Regions from separate parts of the Streptomyces sp. NPDC101110 genome, predicted to be linked through region 2. Evidence: riboswitches for the same ligand, from Rfam matches in the RefSeq annotation. Region 2 holds a riboswitch; each other region holds the start of a gene.
What was found. A riboswitch is a leader RNA that binds a small molecule or an ion and turns the genes downstream of it on or off. The one in region 2 is predicted to bind cyclic di-AMP.
Positions count from the first base shown of each region.

Region 1: another riboswitch for cyclic di-AMP. It lies ahead of ACIQU3_RS00880 (transglycosylase SLT domain-containing protein); the one in region 2 lies ahead of ACIQU3_RS09350 (M23 family metallopeptidase).
Region 3: another riboswitch for cyclic di-AMP. It lies ahead of ACIQU3_RS14890 (transglycosylase family protein); the one in region 2 lies ahead of ACIQU3_RS09350 (M23 family metallopeptidase).

Region 1 is NZ_JBIVZM010000001.1:188,575-194,825, reverse strand. Features, by position in the region: gene ACIQU3_RS00895 (ATP-binding cassette domain-containing protein) at 1-631, opposite strand, end outside; gene ACIQU3_RS00890 (outer membrane lipoprotein carrier protein LolA) at 673-1,947, opposite strand; gene ACIQU3_RS00885 (polyprenyl synthetase family protein) at 2,179-3,189, opposite strand; cyclic di-AMP (ydaO/yuaA leader) riboswitch at 3,692-3,867, shown strand; gene ACIQU3_RS00880 (transglycosylase SLT domain-containing protein) at 3,873-4,649, shown strand; gene ACIQU3_RS00875 (HAD family hydrolase) at 4,613-5,461, opposite strand; gene ACIQU3_RS00870 (GNAT family N-acetyltransferase) at 5,633-6,251, shown strand, end outside.
Region 2 is NZ_JBIVZM010000004.1:20,299-26,549, forward strand. Features, by position in the region: gene ACIQU3_RS09340 (PrsW family intramembrane metalloprotease) at 1-692, shown strand, start outside; gene ACIQU3_RS09345 (aldo/keto reductase) at 763-1,707, opposite strand; gene ACIQU3_RS09350 (M23 family metallopeptidase) at 1,860-2,894, opposite strand; cyclic di-AMP (ydaO/yuaA leader) riboswitch at 2,906-3,062, opposite strand; tRNA gene ACIQU3_RS09355 (tRNA-Met) at 3,349-3,422, opposite strand; gene ACIQU3_RS09360 (dihydrofolate reductase family protein) at 3,488-4,618, opposite strand; gene ACIQU3_RS09365 (MarR family winged helix-turn-helix transcriptional regulator) at 4,696-5,211, shown strand; gene ribA (GTP cyclohydrolase II) at 5,345-5,986, shown strand; gene ACIQU3_RS09375 (MarR family winged helix-turn-helix transcriptional regulator) at 6,104-6,251, shown strand, end outside.
Region 3 is NZ_JBIVZM010000005.1:514,754-521,004, reverse strand. Features, by position in the region: gene eno (phosphopyruvate hydratase) at 1-404, opposite strand, end outside; gene ACIQU3_RS14890 (transglycosylase family protein) at 691-1,386, opposite strand; cyclic di-AMP (ydaO/yuaA leader) riboswitch at 1,391-1,557, opposite strand; gene ACIQU3_RS14885 (transglycosylase family protein) at 1,786-2,760, opposite strand; gene ACIQU3_RS14880 (cytochrome P450) at 2,881-4,188, opposite strand; gene ACIQU3_RS14875 (nucleoside triphosphate pyrophosphohydrolase) at 4,322-5,341, opposite strand; gene ACIQU3_RS14870 (SurA N-terminal domain-containing protein) at 5,668-6,251, opposite strand, start outside.

The sequences.
Region 1 (6,251 bases), on a different contig from region 2:
GGAAGACGGTCGTGCCGTCCGAGGCCAGTTCCCGTACGAGGGTGCGGATCTCCCGCATGCCCTGCGGGTCGAGGCCGTTGGTCGGCTCGTCGAGGACGAGCAGCCGACGCGGCTGGAGCAGCGCGGCCGCGAGTCCCAGCCGCTGTTTCATGCCCAGCGAGTAGGCCCTGGCCTTCTTGCCCGCGGCGGCCGTCAGGCCCACCCGGTCCAGGGCGGCGGCGACCCGGGCGCGCCGGGTGCGCGGATCGGCGGCCGGGTCGGCGCTGTCGTAGCGGGCGAGGTTGTCGCGGCCGGAGAGGAAGCCGTAGAGGGCCGGGCCCTCGATGAGGGCGCCGACGTGCGGCAGCACCGCGCGGGTGGCCCGGGGCATGGGCTGTCCCAGGACCCGGGCCGTGCCGGAGGTGGGTTCGATGAGACCCATCAGCATGCGGATGGTGGTGGTCTTGCCGGAGCCGTTGGGCCCGAGGAAGCCGAAGACGCTGCCCGCCGAGACGGTCAGGTCGAGACCGTCGACGGCGAGCTGTCCGCCGCGGTAGCGCTTGGTGAGCGCGCGGGTGGCGATGACCGGTTCGTCACCGGTCCCGGCCCGGGCCCCACCCTGTTCCGGTTCCGTGGCGGGCACCTCGCCCATCGGCTTCCTCGTCCTCTTGAACTCCCGTACGCCTACGGGGCTCACTTGCCGGCGTCGGCCGCCTTCACGAGCGCGTCCTTGGTGACCAGGCCCGCGTAGACCTTGCCGTCGTCGGTGACGAGGGCGTTGACCAGGCGGGTCGAGAAGACCGTGCCCGAGCCGAACTTGCCGTGGACCTTGTCGCCGAGCGAATCGAGGAAGCCGCCGAACTGGCCTTGGGCCTCGCCCGAGGGCACGCCCTCGCCGCCGGTGTCGAAGGTGGCGATGGCGTTCCACCCCTCACCGATGGTCTTCATCCCGTCGGGGCCGCCGAGGCCCTTGCCCATGTCCTCGCCGGCCCTGGGGGAGTGGTCCTTCGCCCCGCCCTTGCCGAAGTCCTCGCCGAGGCCCTTGCTTTCGCCCTTGTTCGCGCCGTTGAAGGCGTCCTTGCGGGCGTCCTCCTCCTCGGTGACCTTCGCCCCCTTGGGCGGGGTGAAGTCGAAGGTCGAGGCGGCCGGCCGGGCGAAGTCGACCTTCGTGAAACCGACGTCGACGACGGCGGCGCCGCCACTGGCCGGGGTCAGCGTGAACTTCAGCGGCATGCCGGTCTTCGCGTCGACGGCCACGGTGATCGCGCCGACCGTCGAGCCGGACTGCTTCGGCTGGACGACCAGCTTGTAGGCGTCCCGGCCGGCGACCTGGGCGGTGCCGTCCACGGTCACGGAGGTCGTGTCGTCGACCGCCTTCAGGGCCTCCTCGGCGAAGTCCTTCGGCGTGGCCGGCGGCTGCTGGTCCCTGCCGTGCTCCGGGCTCTCCGCGGAGGTGCCGTGGTAGACCTCGTTGGACTTGCTGTCGTAACCCCAGACGTCCTTGCCGTTGTGGATGACGCTGTACTCGGCGGCGTTCTCCAGCAGCGACAGCTTCTGCCTGTCCGGGCCGTCCACGGCGACGCGCAGGGTGTGCGTGCCGGAGGCCAGTTCGGTGAGCTTGGCCGACGGGTCGGCGGAGGAGCCGTCCCCGCCCTGGCCCGCGGCGCCGGCCAGCAGGCCGGACTCCAGGCCGCCGAGGTTCGGCAGGCCGAGGTCCGTGCTGATCTTCACCGTGCCGGACAGCTGCTGGACGTCCGACTTCGCGATCTTCTCGACGAGCTGCTGTGCGGTGATCTTCGGGAGGTCGGGGTCGCCGGAGTCGGCGAGGGCGGGCACCAGCCCGATCGTCGCGGCCGCCACCCCCACCACCGTGACCGGGACGATGTAGCGCGCGGCCTTGCGCCGCCCGGAGCGCTGCTCGTCGACCTCCCCGGCGGTCGTGCTGTCGTCGGATGCGTACGGTGCCATGTGAGCCCTACCTCCGTGGTCGGCGGCGGCTGTCCGTGTCGTCCACGCACTCGTCCCTGAGCCGCCATTCTCACCCGAACAGGTGAGGAGTGGTGTTGTTCCGTGCATCCATCTGACCAAATCGGCCAGGGAGATACGTCAGACCCCGGACTCAACTGCGCGTACTGCTGGGGTATGACACGGAGGGGCGACTTCTCCCCCGACCCGTAGGGGTCGTACGGGAACGACGTGCTAGCCGGCCCGGTGCACCACCGCGTCGCACAGCTCCTGGAGGGCCGTCTTCGCGGTGCACTCCGGCAGCGGTGCCAGCGCCGAACGGGCGTCCTGGGCATAGCGGACGGTGTCCCGCCGGGCCTGTTCCAGGGCCGGGTGGGCACGCAGCAGACGCAGGGCCTCGGTGTGCCGGTCGTCGTCGGTGAGGTCGGAGTCGAGCAACTCGCACAGGGCGATGTCCTCGGCGAGCCCGAGCCGGGCCGCGCGCTCCCGCAGCAGGAGCACCGGCAGGGTGGGGATGCCCTCGCGCAGGTCGGTGCCGGGGGTCTTGCCGGACTCGTGGGAGTCGGACGCGATGTCGAGGACGTCGTCCGCGAGCTGGAAGGCGACGCCGAGCCGCTCGCCGTACTGGGTCAGCACGTCCACGACGGTGTCGTCGGCGCCGGACATCATCGCGCCGAACCGGCACGCCACGGCGATCAGCGAACCGGTCTTGCCGCCCAGCACGTCCAGGTAGTGCTCGACGGGGTCCCGGCCGTCCTGCGGTCCGGCCGTCTCCAGGATCTGGCCGGTCACCAGGCGCTCGAACGCCTCGGCCTGCACCCGCACGGCCTCCGGGCCGAGGTCGGCCAGGATGTGCGAGGCGCGGGCGAAGAGGAAGTCGCCGGTGAGGACCGCGACGGAGTTGCCCCAGCGGGTGTTGGCGCTCGGGACGCCGCGGCGCACGGCGGCCTCGTCCATGACGTCGTCGTGGTACAGCGTGGCGAGGTGGGTCAGCTCCACGACGACGGCCGACGGCACGATCCCGGGCGCGTGGCGGTCGCCGAACTGGGCGGAGAGCATCACGAGCAGCGGGCGGAACCGCTTGCCGCCGGCCCGCACCAGGTGCTGGGCGGCCTCCGTGATGAAGGGCACCTCACTCTTGGTGGCCTCGAGCAAGCCTTCCTCGACAGCCGCCAACCCGGCCTGGACGTCGGCTTCCAGATCCTGGTCCCGCACGCTCAGCCCGAACGGCCCGACGTCGGTCACGAGGGGTCTCCTGTCTGCTGTGTCTGCCGGTGATTACGCGGGTTGTCGATAGGTCGCCGCTCTCACTCCAGTCAGCGTATCCGGTCACGTTTCGATCACCGCCAGCGCCCAGGGTTACAGGCCGGGTGGTATCCGATCACGACCGCTATGTTTTCGATCAACCTATAAGAACAGATATTTATCGACTTACCCAGGGGTAGTGAACTATGCACGATTTGCCGTGATGAGTCGGTGAATTCCCCTTGGTGGAAATTGCCCTTCCGGCTTGTGATCAGTGAGGTCAATCACTTCTCCCCCCACTCCCTCCCTTCTCGGCGCCGACCCGTACCGCCGTTCCGCGAAAGCCAGTTGAGCCTTGGCTCCCGCAAAGGATCAAGCGCCCCAAACTCCCCCGACCAAGGTCAACCACGCGATATGTGATTGAGGTGCTTGTTCCCGACATGTGCTCTCGCATACGTTCCGGCCCTGTCCGGCGGACGCCTAATCCTGCCGCCGCCCGGACTCCCCACAGGAACCGACTCACTCACGCGTGGCAGGAGCGGGGGACCCAGGTAAGTCGCCGGTCCGCACAGCGGCACGGCTCGGGGTGAAGCCGTGTACGGCACACAGCGCCGTACACGGCCGGGCACCTCCCGGCCCGAACCCGACAGCTCACCTCGCAGGCGCCGGAGAGGAACATCGCCATGGCCGGACGAGGCAAGCACCGTCGCCCCAGAACCAACCCGCTGACCCGAGGCATCGTCGCCGTCGGTACCGGTGGAGCCGCCCTCACCCTCCCGCTCCTCGGGGCCGCGCACGCGAGCGCCGCCGAGCCCCAGAGCGCCCCCGCCGCGCAGTCCGTGAAGCAGGCGGCCCAGCCCGCCAAGTCCCGCACGTACACCGTGGTCAAGGGCGACTCGCTCGCCCGCATCGCCGACAAGTACGACATCTCGGGCGGCTGGAAGCGGCTCTACGAGGACAACCGCACCGCCGTCGGCGACAACCCGAAGCTGATCCACCCGGGTCTGAAGCTGAAGGTGAAGACCGCGAAGGCGGTGGACGCCCCGAAGGAGACGGCGACCAAGTCGTCCGCCGCCAAGCCGGCCGCGAAGCCCGCCGGCGGTGTCGCCCAGGCCACCCAGGCGTCCGCGAAGACCTACGCGAACAGCCTCGACGGGTGGATCCGCGAGTCGCTGGACATCATGGCGCAGCAGGGGATCCCGGGCTCCTACGACGGCATCCACCGCAACATCATGCGCGAGTCGTCCGGCAACCCCCAGGCGATCAACAACTGGGACTCCAACGCCGCCGCGGGCACCCCGTCCAAGGGCCTGCTCCAGGTGATCGACCCGACGTTCGCCGCCTACCACGTGCCCGGCACCTCCTTCGACCCGTACGACCCGGTCGCCAACATCACGGCGGCCTGCAACTACGCGGCCGACCGCTACGGCTCGATCGACAACGTCAACGGCCCGTACTGAGCCGCCCCGCCCAGCAGTCGCTCGAGGACGACGGCGATGCCGTCGTCCTCGTTCGACAGGGTGACCTCGTCGGCCACGGCCTTGAGTTCGGGATGGGCGTTGGCCATCGCGACGCCGTGGCCGGCCCAGTCGAACATCGGGATGTCGTTGGGCATGTCACCGAAGGCGATGGTGTCGGCCGGCCGCAGCCCCAGATGCTCGGCGGCCAGCGCCAGGCCGGTCGCCTTGGTGATCCCGCACGGCTGGAGCTCGACCGTGCCGGGCCCCGACATCGTCACCGTGGCCAGTGAGCCGACCACCGAGCGCGCGGTCGCCGCCAACTCGTCGTCCGTCAGGTAGGGGTGCCGCAGCAGCACCTTGCTGATGGGCTCGCCCCACAGATCCGCGCGCCGGTCGACCCGGACCGCGGGCAGCGTCGGGTGCGGCATCAGATAGCCCGGCTCGATCAGCGTGAGCCCGTCGACCCCGTCCTGGTCGACCGCCGCGTACACCTGCCCCACCTCGGCCTCGATCTTGCCGAGGGCGGTCTCCGCCAGCTCCCGGTCCAGGGTGATGGACCACAGCAGCCGGTCCGCGCCGGCGTCGTACACCTGCGCGCCCTGCCCGCACACCGCGAGCCCCGTGCAGCCGAGGTCGTCCAGGAGCGGCCGCACTCTCGGCGCCGGCCGGCCCGTCACCACGAGGTGCTGGGCACCGGCGTCCGCCACCCGCGCGAGCACGGCTAGGGACCGGTCGGACAGGGTGTCGTCGCCGCGCAGCAGCGTCCCGTCCAGGTCGGTGGCGATGAGTGAATATGCGATGGGTGCGGCCATGATCAGAGAATACGGACAGTGCGGGCCTTCGTTTCATCGCTCGGTGGACGCCGATTGCCCGGTTGAAGGCCTCTGCACCGATTGGCAACAACATGCTCCGCTACCTACCCGTGGGGCCGCATCGAGCGGTACCTTCCATGTGTCCAGGGGGGACTTGATCGGGGGGTCGGGTTGAGCAGTGGGCGCATTCGCGTGGCCGGGCCCGGGGAGCTCGGCGAAGGGGAGAGGGAGCGCTGGCGGGCACTGCGCGCCGCCTCGGAGGCACCGCGCAACCCCTTCATGGAGCCGGAGTTCACCGAAGCCGTCGGCCTGGTCAGGCCGGGGGCCCGGATCGCGGTGGTGTACGAGGGGACGGAACCGGCCGGTTTCCTGCCGTATGAGCGGGGCCCGTTGGGGCAGGGCCGGGCGATCGGACTGGGCGTCTCGGACGCGCAGGGCGCGATCCTGCGGCCGGGCCTGGACGTCGGGACGGGTGAACTGCTGAAGGCCTGCTCGCTGTCGAGCTTCGCCTTCGACAATCTGGAGGCCGAGCAGCGGCTGTTCGTCCGGTACGCGGCCGAGGAGTACGCCACCTACGTCATCGACGTGGAGAAGGGCTACGAGACGTACGAGTCGGTGCTGCGCGCGCAGTCGCCCAAGTTCCTTAAGACCACGCTGGCCAAGGAGCGCAGGCTGGGCCGGCAGGCCGGTGAGCTGCGGTTCGTGTTCGACGAACGCGACCCGGCCGCGCTGCGCACGCTCATGGAGTGGAAGTCCGCGCAGTACCGCAGGACCGGCCGCCGGGACCGGT
Region 2 (6,251 bases):
CGCATCCGCTGTTCACGGTCCTCACGGGCATCGGCTTCGGCGTCTCCGCGCTCTCGTCGGCCCGCCGGCCCGTGCGCCGGATCGTCTTCCCGCTGTCCGGGCTACTGCTGGCGATGGGCATGCACGCGATGTGGAACGGCTCGTCGGCATTCGGCGAGTACGGCTTCTTCGCCGTGTACGCGGCGTTCATGGTGCCCATCTTCGGGCTGCTGACGTGGCTGGTGATCTGGACGCGGCAGCGGGAGCTGAAGACCGTCCGGGCGGAGCTGCCCGCCTATGCCGTGGCGGGCTGGCTGACCCCGGCCGAGCCGTACGCGCTCGGCTCGATGCGGGCCCGGCGCATCGCCCGCCAGTACGCCCGACGCCACCTCGGCAGGGCGGCGGCCCGGGAGGTGGCCCGGTACGAGGCGTACGCGACGTCCCTGGCGTTCCTGCGGCACCGGGCCCGGCGGGGCGGCGTCCGGGCGGACTTCGCCGTGCGGGAGGGGGAACTGCTCGGCGAGCTGTGGCGGCGCCGGGAGGTGTCCCGGCCCGCGCTGGACCACGCGGCGCGGATCACCGCCCCTCCGGTCCCGGTGGTGGTCCCGCCCTGGCCGGTCCACGGGGTGTACGGACACGGGTACGGCTACGGCTACGCCCACCAGCCGACGCGCCCGACGCCGTACCCCGCGTACAACCCCTACCGCTCCTAGGACCTGCTCGGACCGGGCCTGCGGCCGATGCCGTACCCGGTTCGCACACCCTGAAGCTCCTGCGGACCGCTCAGGCCGAGGCCTCTGTGAGCCGCTCGGCCTCGGCCTCGGAGAGCGTCAGCTCCCCGACGCCTACCAGGGCGGGCAGCTGCTCCACCGTCCGTGCGGAAGCGATCGGCGCCGCCACGGTCGGCCGGGCGGCGAGCCAGGCGAGGGCCACGGTGGCGACGGGCACGTCGTGCGCCGCGGCGATCCCGTCGAGGGCGGCGAGCACCCGCCGCCCCCGCTCGGTCTGAAGGTGCCCGGCGGCACCGCCCGCCCGCGCGCTCTCCACCGTCGTACCGGGCCGGTATTTGCCGGTGAGGAAACCGGACGCGAGCGCGTAGTAGGGAACGGCCGCGAGACCGGCCCGCTCGGCGAGGTCCTGGAGCTCGCCCTCGTAGGTGTCGCGGGAGACCAGGTTGTAGTGCGGCTGGAGGGCGACGTAGCGGGCGAGCCCCTCGCGGTCGGAGAACTCCAGCGACGCCCGCAGCCGCTCGGCGGAGATGTTGGAGGCGGCGATGTGCCGCACCTTCCCTGCCTTCACGAGGGCGTCGAGCGCGCCGATGATCTCCTCGACGGGCACGTCGGGCTGGTCGAAGTGGGTGTAGTAGAGGTCGATGTAGTCGGTGCGCAGGCGCCGCAGCGAGGCGTCGGCGGCGGCCGTGATGTTGGCGGCGGACAGTCCCCGGAAGTCGGGGTGCCGGCTGACCTTCGTGGCGACGACGACGTCGGAGCGGTTGCCGCGGGCCTCGAGCCACTTGCCGAGGATGGTCTCGGACTCCCCTCCCCGGTTGCCGTCGGCCCACGCCGAGTAGACGTCGGCGGTGTCCACGAAATTGCCCCCGACGGCGGTGTACGCGTCGAGGACGTCGAAGGACCGGGCCTCGTCCGCGGTCCAGCCGAAGACGTTGCCGCCAAGGGCGAGGGGGAAGACCTCGAGGCCGGAGGAGCCGAGCTTGCGAAGAGAAGTCATGCCCCGCCAACGACCGTACGGGAGGACCTCATTCCGCTACGGACGCAAAACTCCCGTAATCACCGCGACCGAAGACCCGCAGCCCTGACGTCGGGGGGTCGTCGTCAGGGCTGCCGGTCTTCGGTCGCCGTGCTTCAACGGATGTGTGCCGCTTACGGGGTCAGTCCCTTGCCGCGCAGCCACGCCATCGGGTCGATGCCGCTCGCGGACCCGCCGGAGTGGACTTCGAGGTGCAGGTGCGCCCCGGTGACATTGCCGGTGGCGCCCACGCGGCCGATCACGTCGCCGGTGCTGACCTTCTGGCCGACGCTGACGCCGATGGAGGACTGGTGCGCGTACCAGATCTCGGTGCCGTCATCGAGGGTGAGGACGGTCTTGTAGCCGTAGGAGCCGTTCCAGCCCGCCTCGGCGATGGTGCCGCTGTGCACGGCCTTGATCGGCGTGCCCGTGGGGGCGGCGAAGTCGAGGCCGGTGTGGTAGCCGGAGGACCAGTAGGCGCCGGCCTGGCCGAACGTCGAGGTGAGGGTGTACGAGGAGGTCGGCAGGGTGAACTGCTTGGCGAGGGCGGCGAGCCGCTCGGCCTCGGCCTTCTTCCTGGCCTCTTCCTCCGCCTTCTTCTTGGCCTCTGCGGCCTTCGCCTTGGCTTCCTGCTCCGCCTTGGCCACCGCTTCCTTGGCCGCCTTCTCGGCGGCGTCCGCGGCGTCCTGGGCGGCCTTGGTCTCGATCTGGTCCTGCTGGTACTCGACCTGGGCCATGATCCGGGCGCGCAGCGCCTCGCCGGCACCGGAGGCGCCCTCGGCCTGCTCGGTGTCCGCCGTGGCGGTGCCGAGGCTGCTGAGCGGGGTTGCGGAACCTTCGGGGGTGTCGTCGTCCGAGATGAGGGAACCCACCGAGGGCAGGTCCGGAACGGAGATGGACACCGGGGGCTTGCCGGTCTGGGCACTGGCCATGCCGCCGGCACCCACGGCAGCTATGACACCGACGCCCAGGACGGTGGAGCTGCGGGCGAGACCTCCGCCGCGCTGCTTGGTGACGCGATGCCGGCCGCGGACGGGACGGATGGACTCCTCGGTGGGGTTCCACTCCTGGAACGGGCCCTCGTCGGTGCGCTGACCGCCGTAGCCGAAGGTGTCGGTGTCGCGCTTCGGCGCGTACGGGGCCGTGGGGGCAGGCCGGTTGGACGCCACGTGGGCGTACTCCTTTCCTTCCTTCTCGCCTACCGGGTTAGCTGACGGGTTCGGAGCAGGAAGGTCTCCTACGCGCGTATACCTGCCGTGCTTCCACGGTGGTATCCGCCCGATTCACCCCAAGTGGTGGTTCCCCGGTTCCCTTTCGGGATTCGGCGCGTGCGCACGGAGCCGCCTTCTGTGACGGCTGGGACGACCGCGCTGCGTTATCGAACGTTAATGGAGGCGCGAGGGGTATTCCAGCGATTCCGCTTGATCATTAACCTTTTTCGCGCGGACCAACCTGCCATGACCGCCTTAAATCGGGCGAGTTGACCACCATACAAGTGACCGAAGGGATTTGACGGTGCGTCAGTTGTTATGCGGAACGGGACGGTTCGCTCACCGACCGTAGCGGCCACCGGGAAAGCACCGAGGGCCGGAATCCTTTTGGATTCCGGCCCTCGGCCTTCAGTAGCGGGGACAGGATTTGAACCTGCGACCTCTGGGTTATGAGCCCAGCGAGCTACCGAGCTGCTCCACCCCGCGTCGTTGTGTCACCAGTGTACGCCATCCGCGGGACCGCTCGCGCACACCCTCCGTCCGGCCCGTGCTCAGCGGGCCAGGTGGCGGTTCGGGGCCTTGGCCCGCTCCTCGTGTTCCGGGAGTACGAGGACCTCCACACCCCGCGCCGACAGGAGGCCGCTGCCGTCGGCGTCCGTCACGAAAGTGTCCGGCTCGCGCCAGGCCGTGACGACCCGCCGCACCCCCGCGTCGAGGATCAGCCGGGCGCAGGGAGCCGGCCGGGACGCGCGGCGGGCGCACGGCTCCAGGCTGCTGTACACCGTCGCGCCGGGCAGCCGCGGGTCGGCCGGGTCGAGCTTCGCGAGGGCCGCCTCCTCGGCATGCACCACCGGGTCGCCGCCCTCGCGGGAGTGGCCACGGGCCAGTTCCGTGCCGTCGTCGGCGACCACGACCGCGCCCACACTGAACGCCGTGTCCGACGGAGGACAGCGCTCGGCCAGTTCGCAGGCGAGGGCCAGCCAGTGGTGATCGGCTGCGGCGGGCAGGGAGCCGGTGCCGGGGGCGGTCGGTTCGTAGCGCATCAGGACGACGTCCTCGATCTGCCGCGACTCCAGCAGCCGGAGCCGGCCGCCCTGGTAGCCGCCGGGGCCGAAGAGGCGGGGCGCACCGGGGTCGCCCACGAAGAGCGGGGCGAGCACCAGCTGGAGTTCGTCGGCCAGGCCCTGGGTGAGGAGCTGGGTGTGGATCAGACCGCCGCCCTCGACCATGAGCCGCCGTACTCCCCGGACGTCGTGCAGGTGCGTGAGCAACCGCCGCCAGTCGAGATCGGCGCCGAGCGGGACGACGTCGGCGGCGAGGCCGAGCGCACGGGCACGCTCGGCGCCCCGGTCGGTCGTGTAGAGGAGCTTCTCGCCGCCGGTGTGCCAGAAGCGTGCGTCCGGGTCGAGGTCGCCCGAGCCGCTGACCGCGACCTTGAGCGGGTACGCGGGCCTGCCCGCGGCCGTGCGGGCGGCCCGGCGCCGTTCCGAGTTCACCAGCAGGCGCGGGTTGTCGGCGCGGATGGTGCCGGCGCCGATCAGGATCGCGTCGACGTCGGCCCGGACCTCGTCGACCCGGTCGAAGTCGGCGGGGCCGGACAGCAACAGGCGGTCGGGCCCGGTGTCGTCCAGGTAGCCGTCGAGGGAGACGGCGGCGGACAGCAGGACGTACGGGTGAGGCATCGGTGCTCCGCGGCTGGTCGGGACTGCGGGACGGGACAGGGCTTGGTTCAAGTTTGAAACAAACCTACACTGGCGGCATGACGACTCGCTGGCTCACCCCCGAGGAGCAGCGCGCCTGGCGCGCCTACATCGCCGCCTCGCTGCTTCTGGAGGACGCGATCGACCGGCAGCTCCAGCAGGACGCCGGCATGCCGCACCTGTACTACTCCATCCTGTCCGTCCTGTCGGAGTCCCCGGACCGGCGGCTGCGCATGACCGATCTCGCCCAGCGGCTGAAGATCACGCGCAGCCGGCTGACATACGCGGTCACACGACTGGAGAAGGACGGCATGCTGCGGCGCGAGGCCTGCCGGTACGACAAGCGCGGCAGTATCGCGGCACTGACCGACGAGGGGTTCGCCGTGCTGGAGCGCGCGGCGCCCGGGCACGTCGAGACCGTGCGCAGCTCCCTGTTCGACCGGCTCAGCGAGGAGCAGGTGGGCCAGCTGGAGGAGATCTCCGCGGCGATCGCCCAAGGACTCCAGGAGGACGGGCCGCGGGCGGCTGTGGACGACGTTCCGTGGCGGCGGAGGTCTTCACCCCCCTGTTCGTGACCCGCGTCACAGAGGTCGGCCTCGCCATTGCTTCAAATTTAAAGCACGAGTAGGGTTCCGGACGTGGATCTGCTTCAAATCTGAAGCAGTACGGCTGTGCAGCCGAACAGGAAACGGACCCCGGAGGCCCCGCATGCCCGACACCCCCGCCGTCGTCGCCACCCCGCGCTCCCGCGTCCGGATCCCGCTGCGCTTCCACGACGGCTACGAGGCGGACGCCGAGCTCGTCACCTTCCACGGGCTGGCCGACGGCCGCGAGCACGTGGCCGTGGTCCTCGGCAAGCCCGGCCCCGTCCCGCTGGTGCGGCTGCACTCCGAGTGCCTGACCGGGGACGTCTTCGGCAGCGCCCGCTGCGACTGCGGCCCGCAGTTGCGCGAGGCGGTCGAGCGCATCGCCGAGCGCGGCGGCGTCCTCCTCTACCTCCGCCAGGAGGGCCGCGGCATCGGCCTCTACAACAAGCTCGACGCGTACGCCCTCCAGGACGAGGGGCTCGACACCTATGAGGCGAACGCGGCGCTCGGACTGCCGGAGGACGCCCGCGACTACACGGCGGCGGCCCAGATGCTCCGGGCCCTGGGCATCGGCGAACTGGACCTGCTCTCCAACAACCCCGACAAGGCGGACCAGTTGCGATCGCTGGGCGTCGACGTCCACGACCGGATCCCCACCGGCGTCTTCACCACCGCCCACAACGTCCGCTACCTGCGCGCGAAAGTGCTCCAGACCCAGCACACACTGCCGCTCGCGGCGCTGGCGGAGCTCAACGCGGGCTGACCGGCCGCCGGTCCGGCCGGGCACTGAACCGGGCTGCTTGCCCTTCGGTTCATCGGGTACAGCCTTTGCAAGAGGGCGACCTCATCAGTACCCACGCCTGTATGGAAGTGACCGTTTGTGACCGATCTCGGCGGCCCCGGCAACCACCGGGCGAAGGGACCGGGCGAGGGCCCGGAGGCCGTCGCAGCGCAGATCACCGATGCCGTGGAGAGCCTGGTGGCGCTGTGGTCGGTCGCCGCCCAGGAGGCGTCCCTGCGGCTGTCAC
Region 3 (6,251 bases), on a different contig from region 2:
CCCAGGTAGCGGAACAGCGGCAGGTCGCTGGCCTCGGAGGCGGCGTGGGCGACGGCGAGCGAGACGCCGAGGATGGCGTTGGCGCCGAGGGAGCCCTTGTTGTCGGTGGCGTCCAGGTCGAACATCGCCTGGTCGATCAGGCGCTGCTCGGTGGCGTCATAGCCGACCAGCTCCGGGCCGATCTGCTCGATGACGGCGAGGACGGCCTTCTCCACGCCCTTGCCGAGGTAGCGGTTCGAGTCGCCGTCGCGGAGCTCGATGGCCTCGAAGGCGCCCGTGGAGGCGCCGGACGGGACGGCGGCACGACCGGTGCTGCCGTCGTCGAGGCCGACCTCGACCTCGACCGTGGGGTTGCCTCGGGAGTCCAGGATTTCCCGGGCTACGACGACGTCGATGGACGGCACGAGCATCTCCTTCTTGATGTGACGCGGTACGCGGGTCGCGTGGACCCGGCGAGGTGCGGGCCCGGTGGCTCGCGACATGAGCCTAACCGGCCCGGGGCGATCGGCCACCGGGTCGCCCACCCCATGGACAGAACCGAGAGTAAATTGTTTCCGAACGGAACAAAGCCCGTTGCGGAAAAAACCCCGCCCCGGTGCGTACGGGGGGTGACGCACCGGGGCGGGGAGCCTGTGGACCCTGGGACGGGTCCGGGCGGGCCGGGTCCCTCGCGGGCCCGTCGGCCGCTGCTTACTTCAGGTGCAGCTGCTGGCCCGGGTAGATGAGGTTGGCGTCCTCGACGATGTCCTTGTTCAGCTCGAACAGCTTCTCCCAGCCGCCCTTGACCTTCTTGTCCGCGGCGATCGAGCTGAGGGTGTCACCCTTGACGACCTTGTACTCGCCGTCGCCCTTCTTGACCTTCTTGCCGGTCGGGGTGGTGACGGTCTTCTTGGCCGCGGGGCGCTCGTCGGAGCGGGAGGCCGGCTGCTGCTGGGTCTCGCGGGACTCGGTGCTCTGCTGGCTCTGCTGCGAGGTGCTGCCGGAGTCGCTCGAGGAGCCGCCGCCGGTGTAGCCGGCGCTCGACAGGCCCTTGCCGCAGACCGGCCAGGCACCCTTGCCCTGGCTCGCCAGGACCTTCTCGGCGACCTGGATCTGCTGGTCCTTGCTGGCCTTGTCGGCGGTGGAGGCGTACTGGGTGCCGCCGTACGCGGCCCAGGTGGAGGCGGAGAACTGCAGACCGCCGTAGTAGCCGTTGCCGGTGTTGATGGACCAGTCGCCGCCGGACTCGCACTGGGCGACCGCGTCCCACTCGGAGGCGGTGGCGGCGGAGGCGTTGCCGGCCGCCATCAGCGGGGCGGCGATGGCGACCCCGGTGACGCCGGCGAGCGCGGCGGCACGGGTGGCCTTGGACGGACGACGGTGCTTGCCCTTGCCGGAAAACAGCATGGATGGATCCCCTCACCGACGCCTGCGAGGTGAGCTGTCGGGTTCGGGCCGGTTGAGTTGCCCGGCCGCGTCCCTCCCGGGACGCGGCTTCACCCCGAGCCCTTCCGGCACAACCTGCCGGTCGGGCACCTACCTTGGGTCCCCCGCTCCTGCCTACGGCGCTTGACGCGACGACTGTTCCCGTGCGGCCGCTGGCAGGATTCGGCGTTGCGGCAGCCGGGGCTCGCGGTGGCGAGCGGTCATGACCGTAGACACGCGATCGGCGGAATTTCAAAGACGATCAGGGCTTCTGAGATCTATCTCTCACGGGCCCCAAACAGGACATCAGCCGCGAATCGGGGCGCTAACTCGCACGGTTTCGGGGCGACTTCCGCCCCGGTTTCCGCACTGCCCGAACAGCTACTTCTCGTCCGCTTCGCCCTCGACCGTGAGCTTCTGGCCGGGGAGGATGAGGTCCGGATCGGTACCCACGGACTTCTCGTTGCCCTCGTAGAGCGCGTGCCATCCGCCGCTGACGTCAAGGGAGTCGGCGATGGACCAGAGGCTGTCGCCGACGCCCACGATGTAGGCGCCCTCGGAGGCGTCGCGGGAGCTGTCGTCACCGCGCGAGGCATGACGGCCCGTGGATTCACCCGTTCGGCCGTCCTCGGACCCCCGGCTTTCGTCGGCGCTGGGGCCGCGGTGACGGCCGGAGCCGGTGTCGGACAGCTCCGAGGAGTCGTCCGCCGACTGCGAGTTGCCGGACTTGTCACTCTTGGAATCGGCCGACGAGGAGCTGCCGGACTGCCGCCCCTTCGGCGAGTCGGTGGATTCGGGCGACTTGTCCGAATCGGCGCCTTCATCCCTTGAGGCCGATGACCCGTCAGGCGACGAAGGTGACGGGGAAGCACTCTCCGAAGGGGACGAACCGAGCGAGTCGAGCAAACCGGGCGAGTCCACCTCACCGGACGAGTCGGACGAGTCGGATGATCCCGATGATTCGGATGATTCCGATCCCTTGTCCTGCTCGAGGCCGGAGAGCAGGCCACAGGTGCGCCACGCGCCGACTCCCTGGTCGGCGAGAATTCTCTCGGCCACGGCTATCTGCTGGGAGCGGCTGGCCAGGTCGGCGCTCGCGGCGTAGTCGAGGCCGCCGTGGTTCTCCCAGTCCTCCTGGGACAACTGCAGGCCGCCGTAGTAGCCGTTGCCGCTGTTCTGGCTCCACGCGCCGCCGGTCTCGCAGTCCGCGACCCGGTCCCAGGTCGTGCCGTCGGCCGCGCTGGCGCCGGAGGCCCCGAGGAGGGGGATCGCGATGGCGGAGCCGGTCACTCCGGCCGCGACGAGGAGTGCCGGAGCCTGGCGGGGGCGACGGTGCCGACCGTTCCCGGAGAGCATACGGAGACCTTTCGCGTGACAGCAGTGACCGACGCGGCGCGATACCGGCCGCGTTGATGGGTGAACGTATCGGCAGACGATCACTTGTCACAAGTTCATGCCGCGCAGATCACGTGAAGATCACAGGTCTGATGTTTCGTCACGTTCAACCGGTGCTGTGGGTGCGAACTCCACCGGCAGCGTGCGCAGCCCCCGCATGATGAGGCCTCCGCGCCACCTGAGCTCGGCCGGATCCACGGCGAGCCGGAGGTCCGGGAGCCGGGTGAGCAGCGTGGCGAGCGCGGTCTGGCCCTCCAGGCGGGCCAGCGGGGCGCCGAGGCAGTAGTGGATGCCGTGGCCGTACCCGAGGTGCTGGTTGTCACGGCGGGAGAGGTCCAGGACGTCCGGATCGGCGAACCGCTCCGGGTCCCGGTCCGCGGCGGCCAGGACGACGAGGACGGGGTCGCCCTCCTCGATGCGCTGCCCGCCGAGGGTGAGGGACTGCGTGGCGAAGCGCCAGGTGGCGAGTTCGACGGGGCCGTCGTAGCGGAGGAGTTCCTCGACGCCGGTCTCCAGGAGGGCGCCCTCCCCCGCGGCCAGGGACGCCTGGAGCCGGGCACGCTGCCCGGGGTGGGTGAGCAGGGCGTAGGTGCCGTTGCCGATCAGGTTGACGGTCGTCTCGAAACCGGCGAACAGCAGGATGAAGGCCATGGCCGCCGCCTCGTTCTCGGTGAGGTGCTCGCCGTGGTCGGAGGCGCGGATCAGACCCGAGATGAGGTCCTCACCGGGGGCGGGTTCGGCCGGCAGTGCCTCGCGCTTGCGGTGGATGAGGTCGGCGAGGTAGCCGCGCATCTTCTTCACGGACCGCGCCACGCCGCCCCTGGGCCCGCCCTGGTGACGGATCATCATGCCCGCCCAGTCACGGAAGTCGTCCTGGTCCTCACGCGGGACGCCGAGCAGGTCGCAGATGGCGTAGATGGGGAGCGGGAAGGCGAACTCGTGGATCAGGTCGGCGGAGCCCTTCGCCGCGAAGCCGTCGATGAGGGTGTCGGTGAGCTCCTGCACCCGGGGCGCGAACTCGGCGACCCGGCGGGGCGTGAACGCCTTGGACACGAGCCGCCGCAGCCGGGTGTGGTCCGGCGGGTCGATGTTGAGCAGATGCGTCATCAGCTCCGCCTTGCGCTCCCCGGGGATCCCCGTCTTGCCCTTGGCGTGCGCCGGTTCGTCGTGATGCGCCGGGTTCTTGGAGAGCCGGGGGTCGGCGAGCGTCTGCTTGGCGTCGGCGTACCGCGTGACCAGCCAGGCCTCCACACCGCTCGGGAGCCGCGTCCTGTGGACGGGGCTGTGCTCGCGGAGCCAGGCGTAGGCGGGGTAGGGGTCGCTCGCGAACTCCCAGGTGAAGAGGTCGGGAGCGGGCGGGGGCGGGCTGGGCCTGTGCTGGTCGGTCACGCGTCGACCGTATCCGGCTTCCTGCGGTGCCCCTGCCCTGCGTCGGGGCTCGGCCGAGCGGGCCCCGGCACTCCCCGGGTCCGGCAGGCCCCGGGGCAGGGCGACGCCCGTCTCTGGCCCTGCCCCCCGGGTCCTAGCCCTCGGCCTGCCGGATCGCGTCGCGGTAGGCGCGGGCCGCCGCTCTGAGGGCCGCCTCCGGGTCGACGCCCTCCGACTCGGCACGGACCGCCAGGGCCAGCAGGTCGTAGCCGATGCCCTCGACGGGCGGGAGCGGTATGTCCAGGCCCGCGGTGCGCACGCGGGAGGCCAGCTTGGCGGCGAGGGCGAGGCCGGGCTGGCCGAGGGGGATGCCCTCGGTGATCGAGGTGCGCTGCTTCTCGACCGCCTTGGTACGCAGCCAGTGCTCCTTGACCTCCTCGGGGGTGGTGGCCGTCGCGTCGCCGAAGACATGCGGGTGGCGGTGGATCAGCTTGGCGACGATGCCGCCCGCCACGTCGTCGATGGAGAAGGGTTCCTCACCGTCCTCGGGGCGGCCCTCCTCGGCGATGCGGGCGTGGAAGACGACCTGGAGGAGGACGTCGCCGAGTTCCTCGCGCAGTTCGTCACGGTCGCCCTCCTCGATCGCCTCGACGAGCTCGTACGCCTCCTCGATGCCGTACTTGGCCAGGCCCTGGTGGGTCTGCCGGGAGGACCAGGGGCACTCGGCGCGGATGCGGTCCATGACCTGGACGAGGTCGAGGAGCCGGGCGCCGGGAAGGTCGTAGGAGGCCGGCAGCAGTTCCAGCTCGGGCATGGCGATGCGGCCGGTGCCGGCCAGGCGGGCCAGGCCGTCGGTCAGGGCCGGTTCCCCCTCGCCCGTCGCCACCACGACCACCGTGTGTCCGCCGGCGCAGGCGTCGACCAGCTCCTGCGCGCTCGGGGACGCCTCGACGACGTCGATCCCGGCCTCGCGCAGATACGGCAGCTGCGGGTGCGTGCCGTCCGCGCAGAGCACCCGGTCGGCCTCGTGCAGGGCCTGCCAGGCCGGCCAGGAGAGCAGGCCGGGGGCGACGCGGTGGCTGGTGGTGAGCAGGACGACGCGGCCGGGCGGGGCGGCCGCGTCGGGAGCGGTCCGCTCGGGGCCCGGGGTGGCTTCGGGGCTGTTGGCGTTCACGGTTCGAAGCTATCCCACGCCGCGGACGGCACCCTAAGTTGTCCACAGGGCCCGGGAGGGGCAGGGGACAGGGGGGCGGGGGCGGCCGGGGGTCAGGAACCGAGAAGGACAGGGGGCCGGGGCCGGGTTGCAGGGGCCGGGTTGCAGGGACCAGGCGGGGCCGTAAGGCCAGGATCCGGGAGGCCCGGACCTGGGGGTGCAAGGCCCCGGGGTGTGGAACCCCGGGGTGCAAGGCCCCGGGTGCGGGCCCAGGGGTGCAAGGCGGGGTGCGGGCCCCGGGGTGCGAGGCCCCGGGTGCGGGCGCGCCTCGGAGGGCCTCTGGTCGCCTACATCCCCTGCTGGGTCTGCGCCGCCGTGACGTCCCGGACCCACGGCGTCTTCGCGTCGGCGCGGCTGCTCTTCTGGACGTCCCAGGTGCCGTAGCGGGGGTTGAGGTCGACGTTCAGGTCGTTGGAGGCGTCGGAGAGGGCCTTCCAGAACTCGGGGCGGTCGGTGCCCGTGCCGAGCTTCTCGGCGAGCTTCTGGGCCTCCAGCTGCAGACGGAGGTTCTCGTCTAGGCGCTGCGGCGGGATGCCGTACTGCTGGAGCCAGGTCGTCTCCAGCCCCTTGGCGCCGCCGGCCTGCTGCTCCAGGCCGGAGCGCATCGCCTGGACCTCCTTGCGGGAGACGGTCACTCCGGCGTCCCGGGCGGCGCGGTGCAGCACCCGGTCCAGGACCATGGTGTGCAGGGTGTCGCGGGTGAGGGTGCCGGTCCGGGCGATGGCCTGCTGGTACTGGGCCTCGTCCGCTACGGCCGCCCGCTGGGCCGCGCGTACCTCGCCGACCCGCTCGTCCAGCTGGGAGACGGTGATCCGCTGGCCGCCGACCACGGCCGCCGCGCCGGGATGCGCGTCGTTCCCGCAGGCGGTGA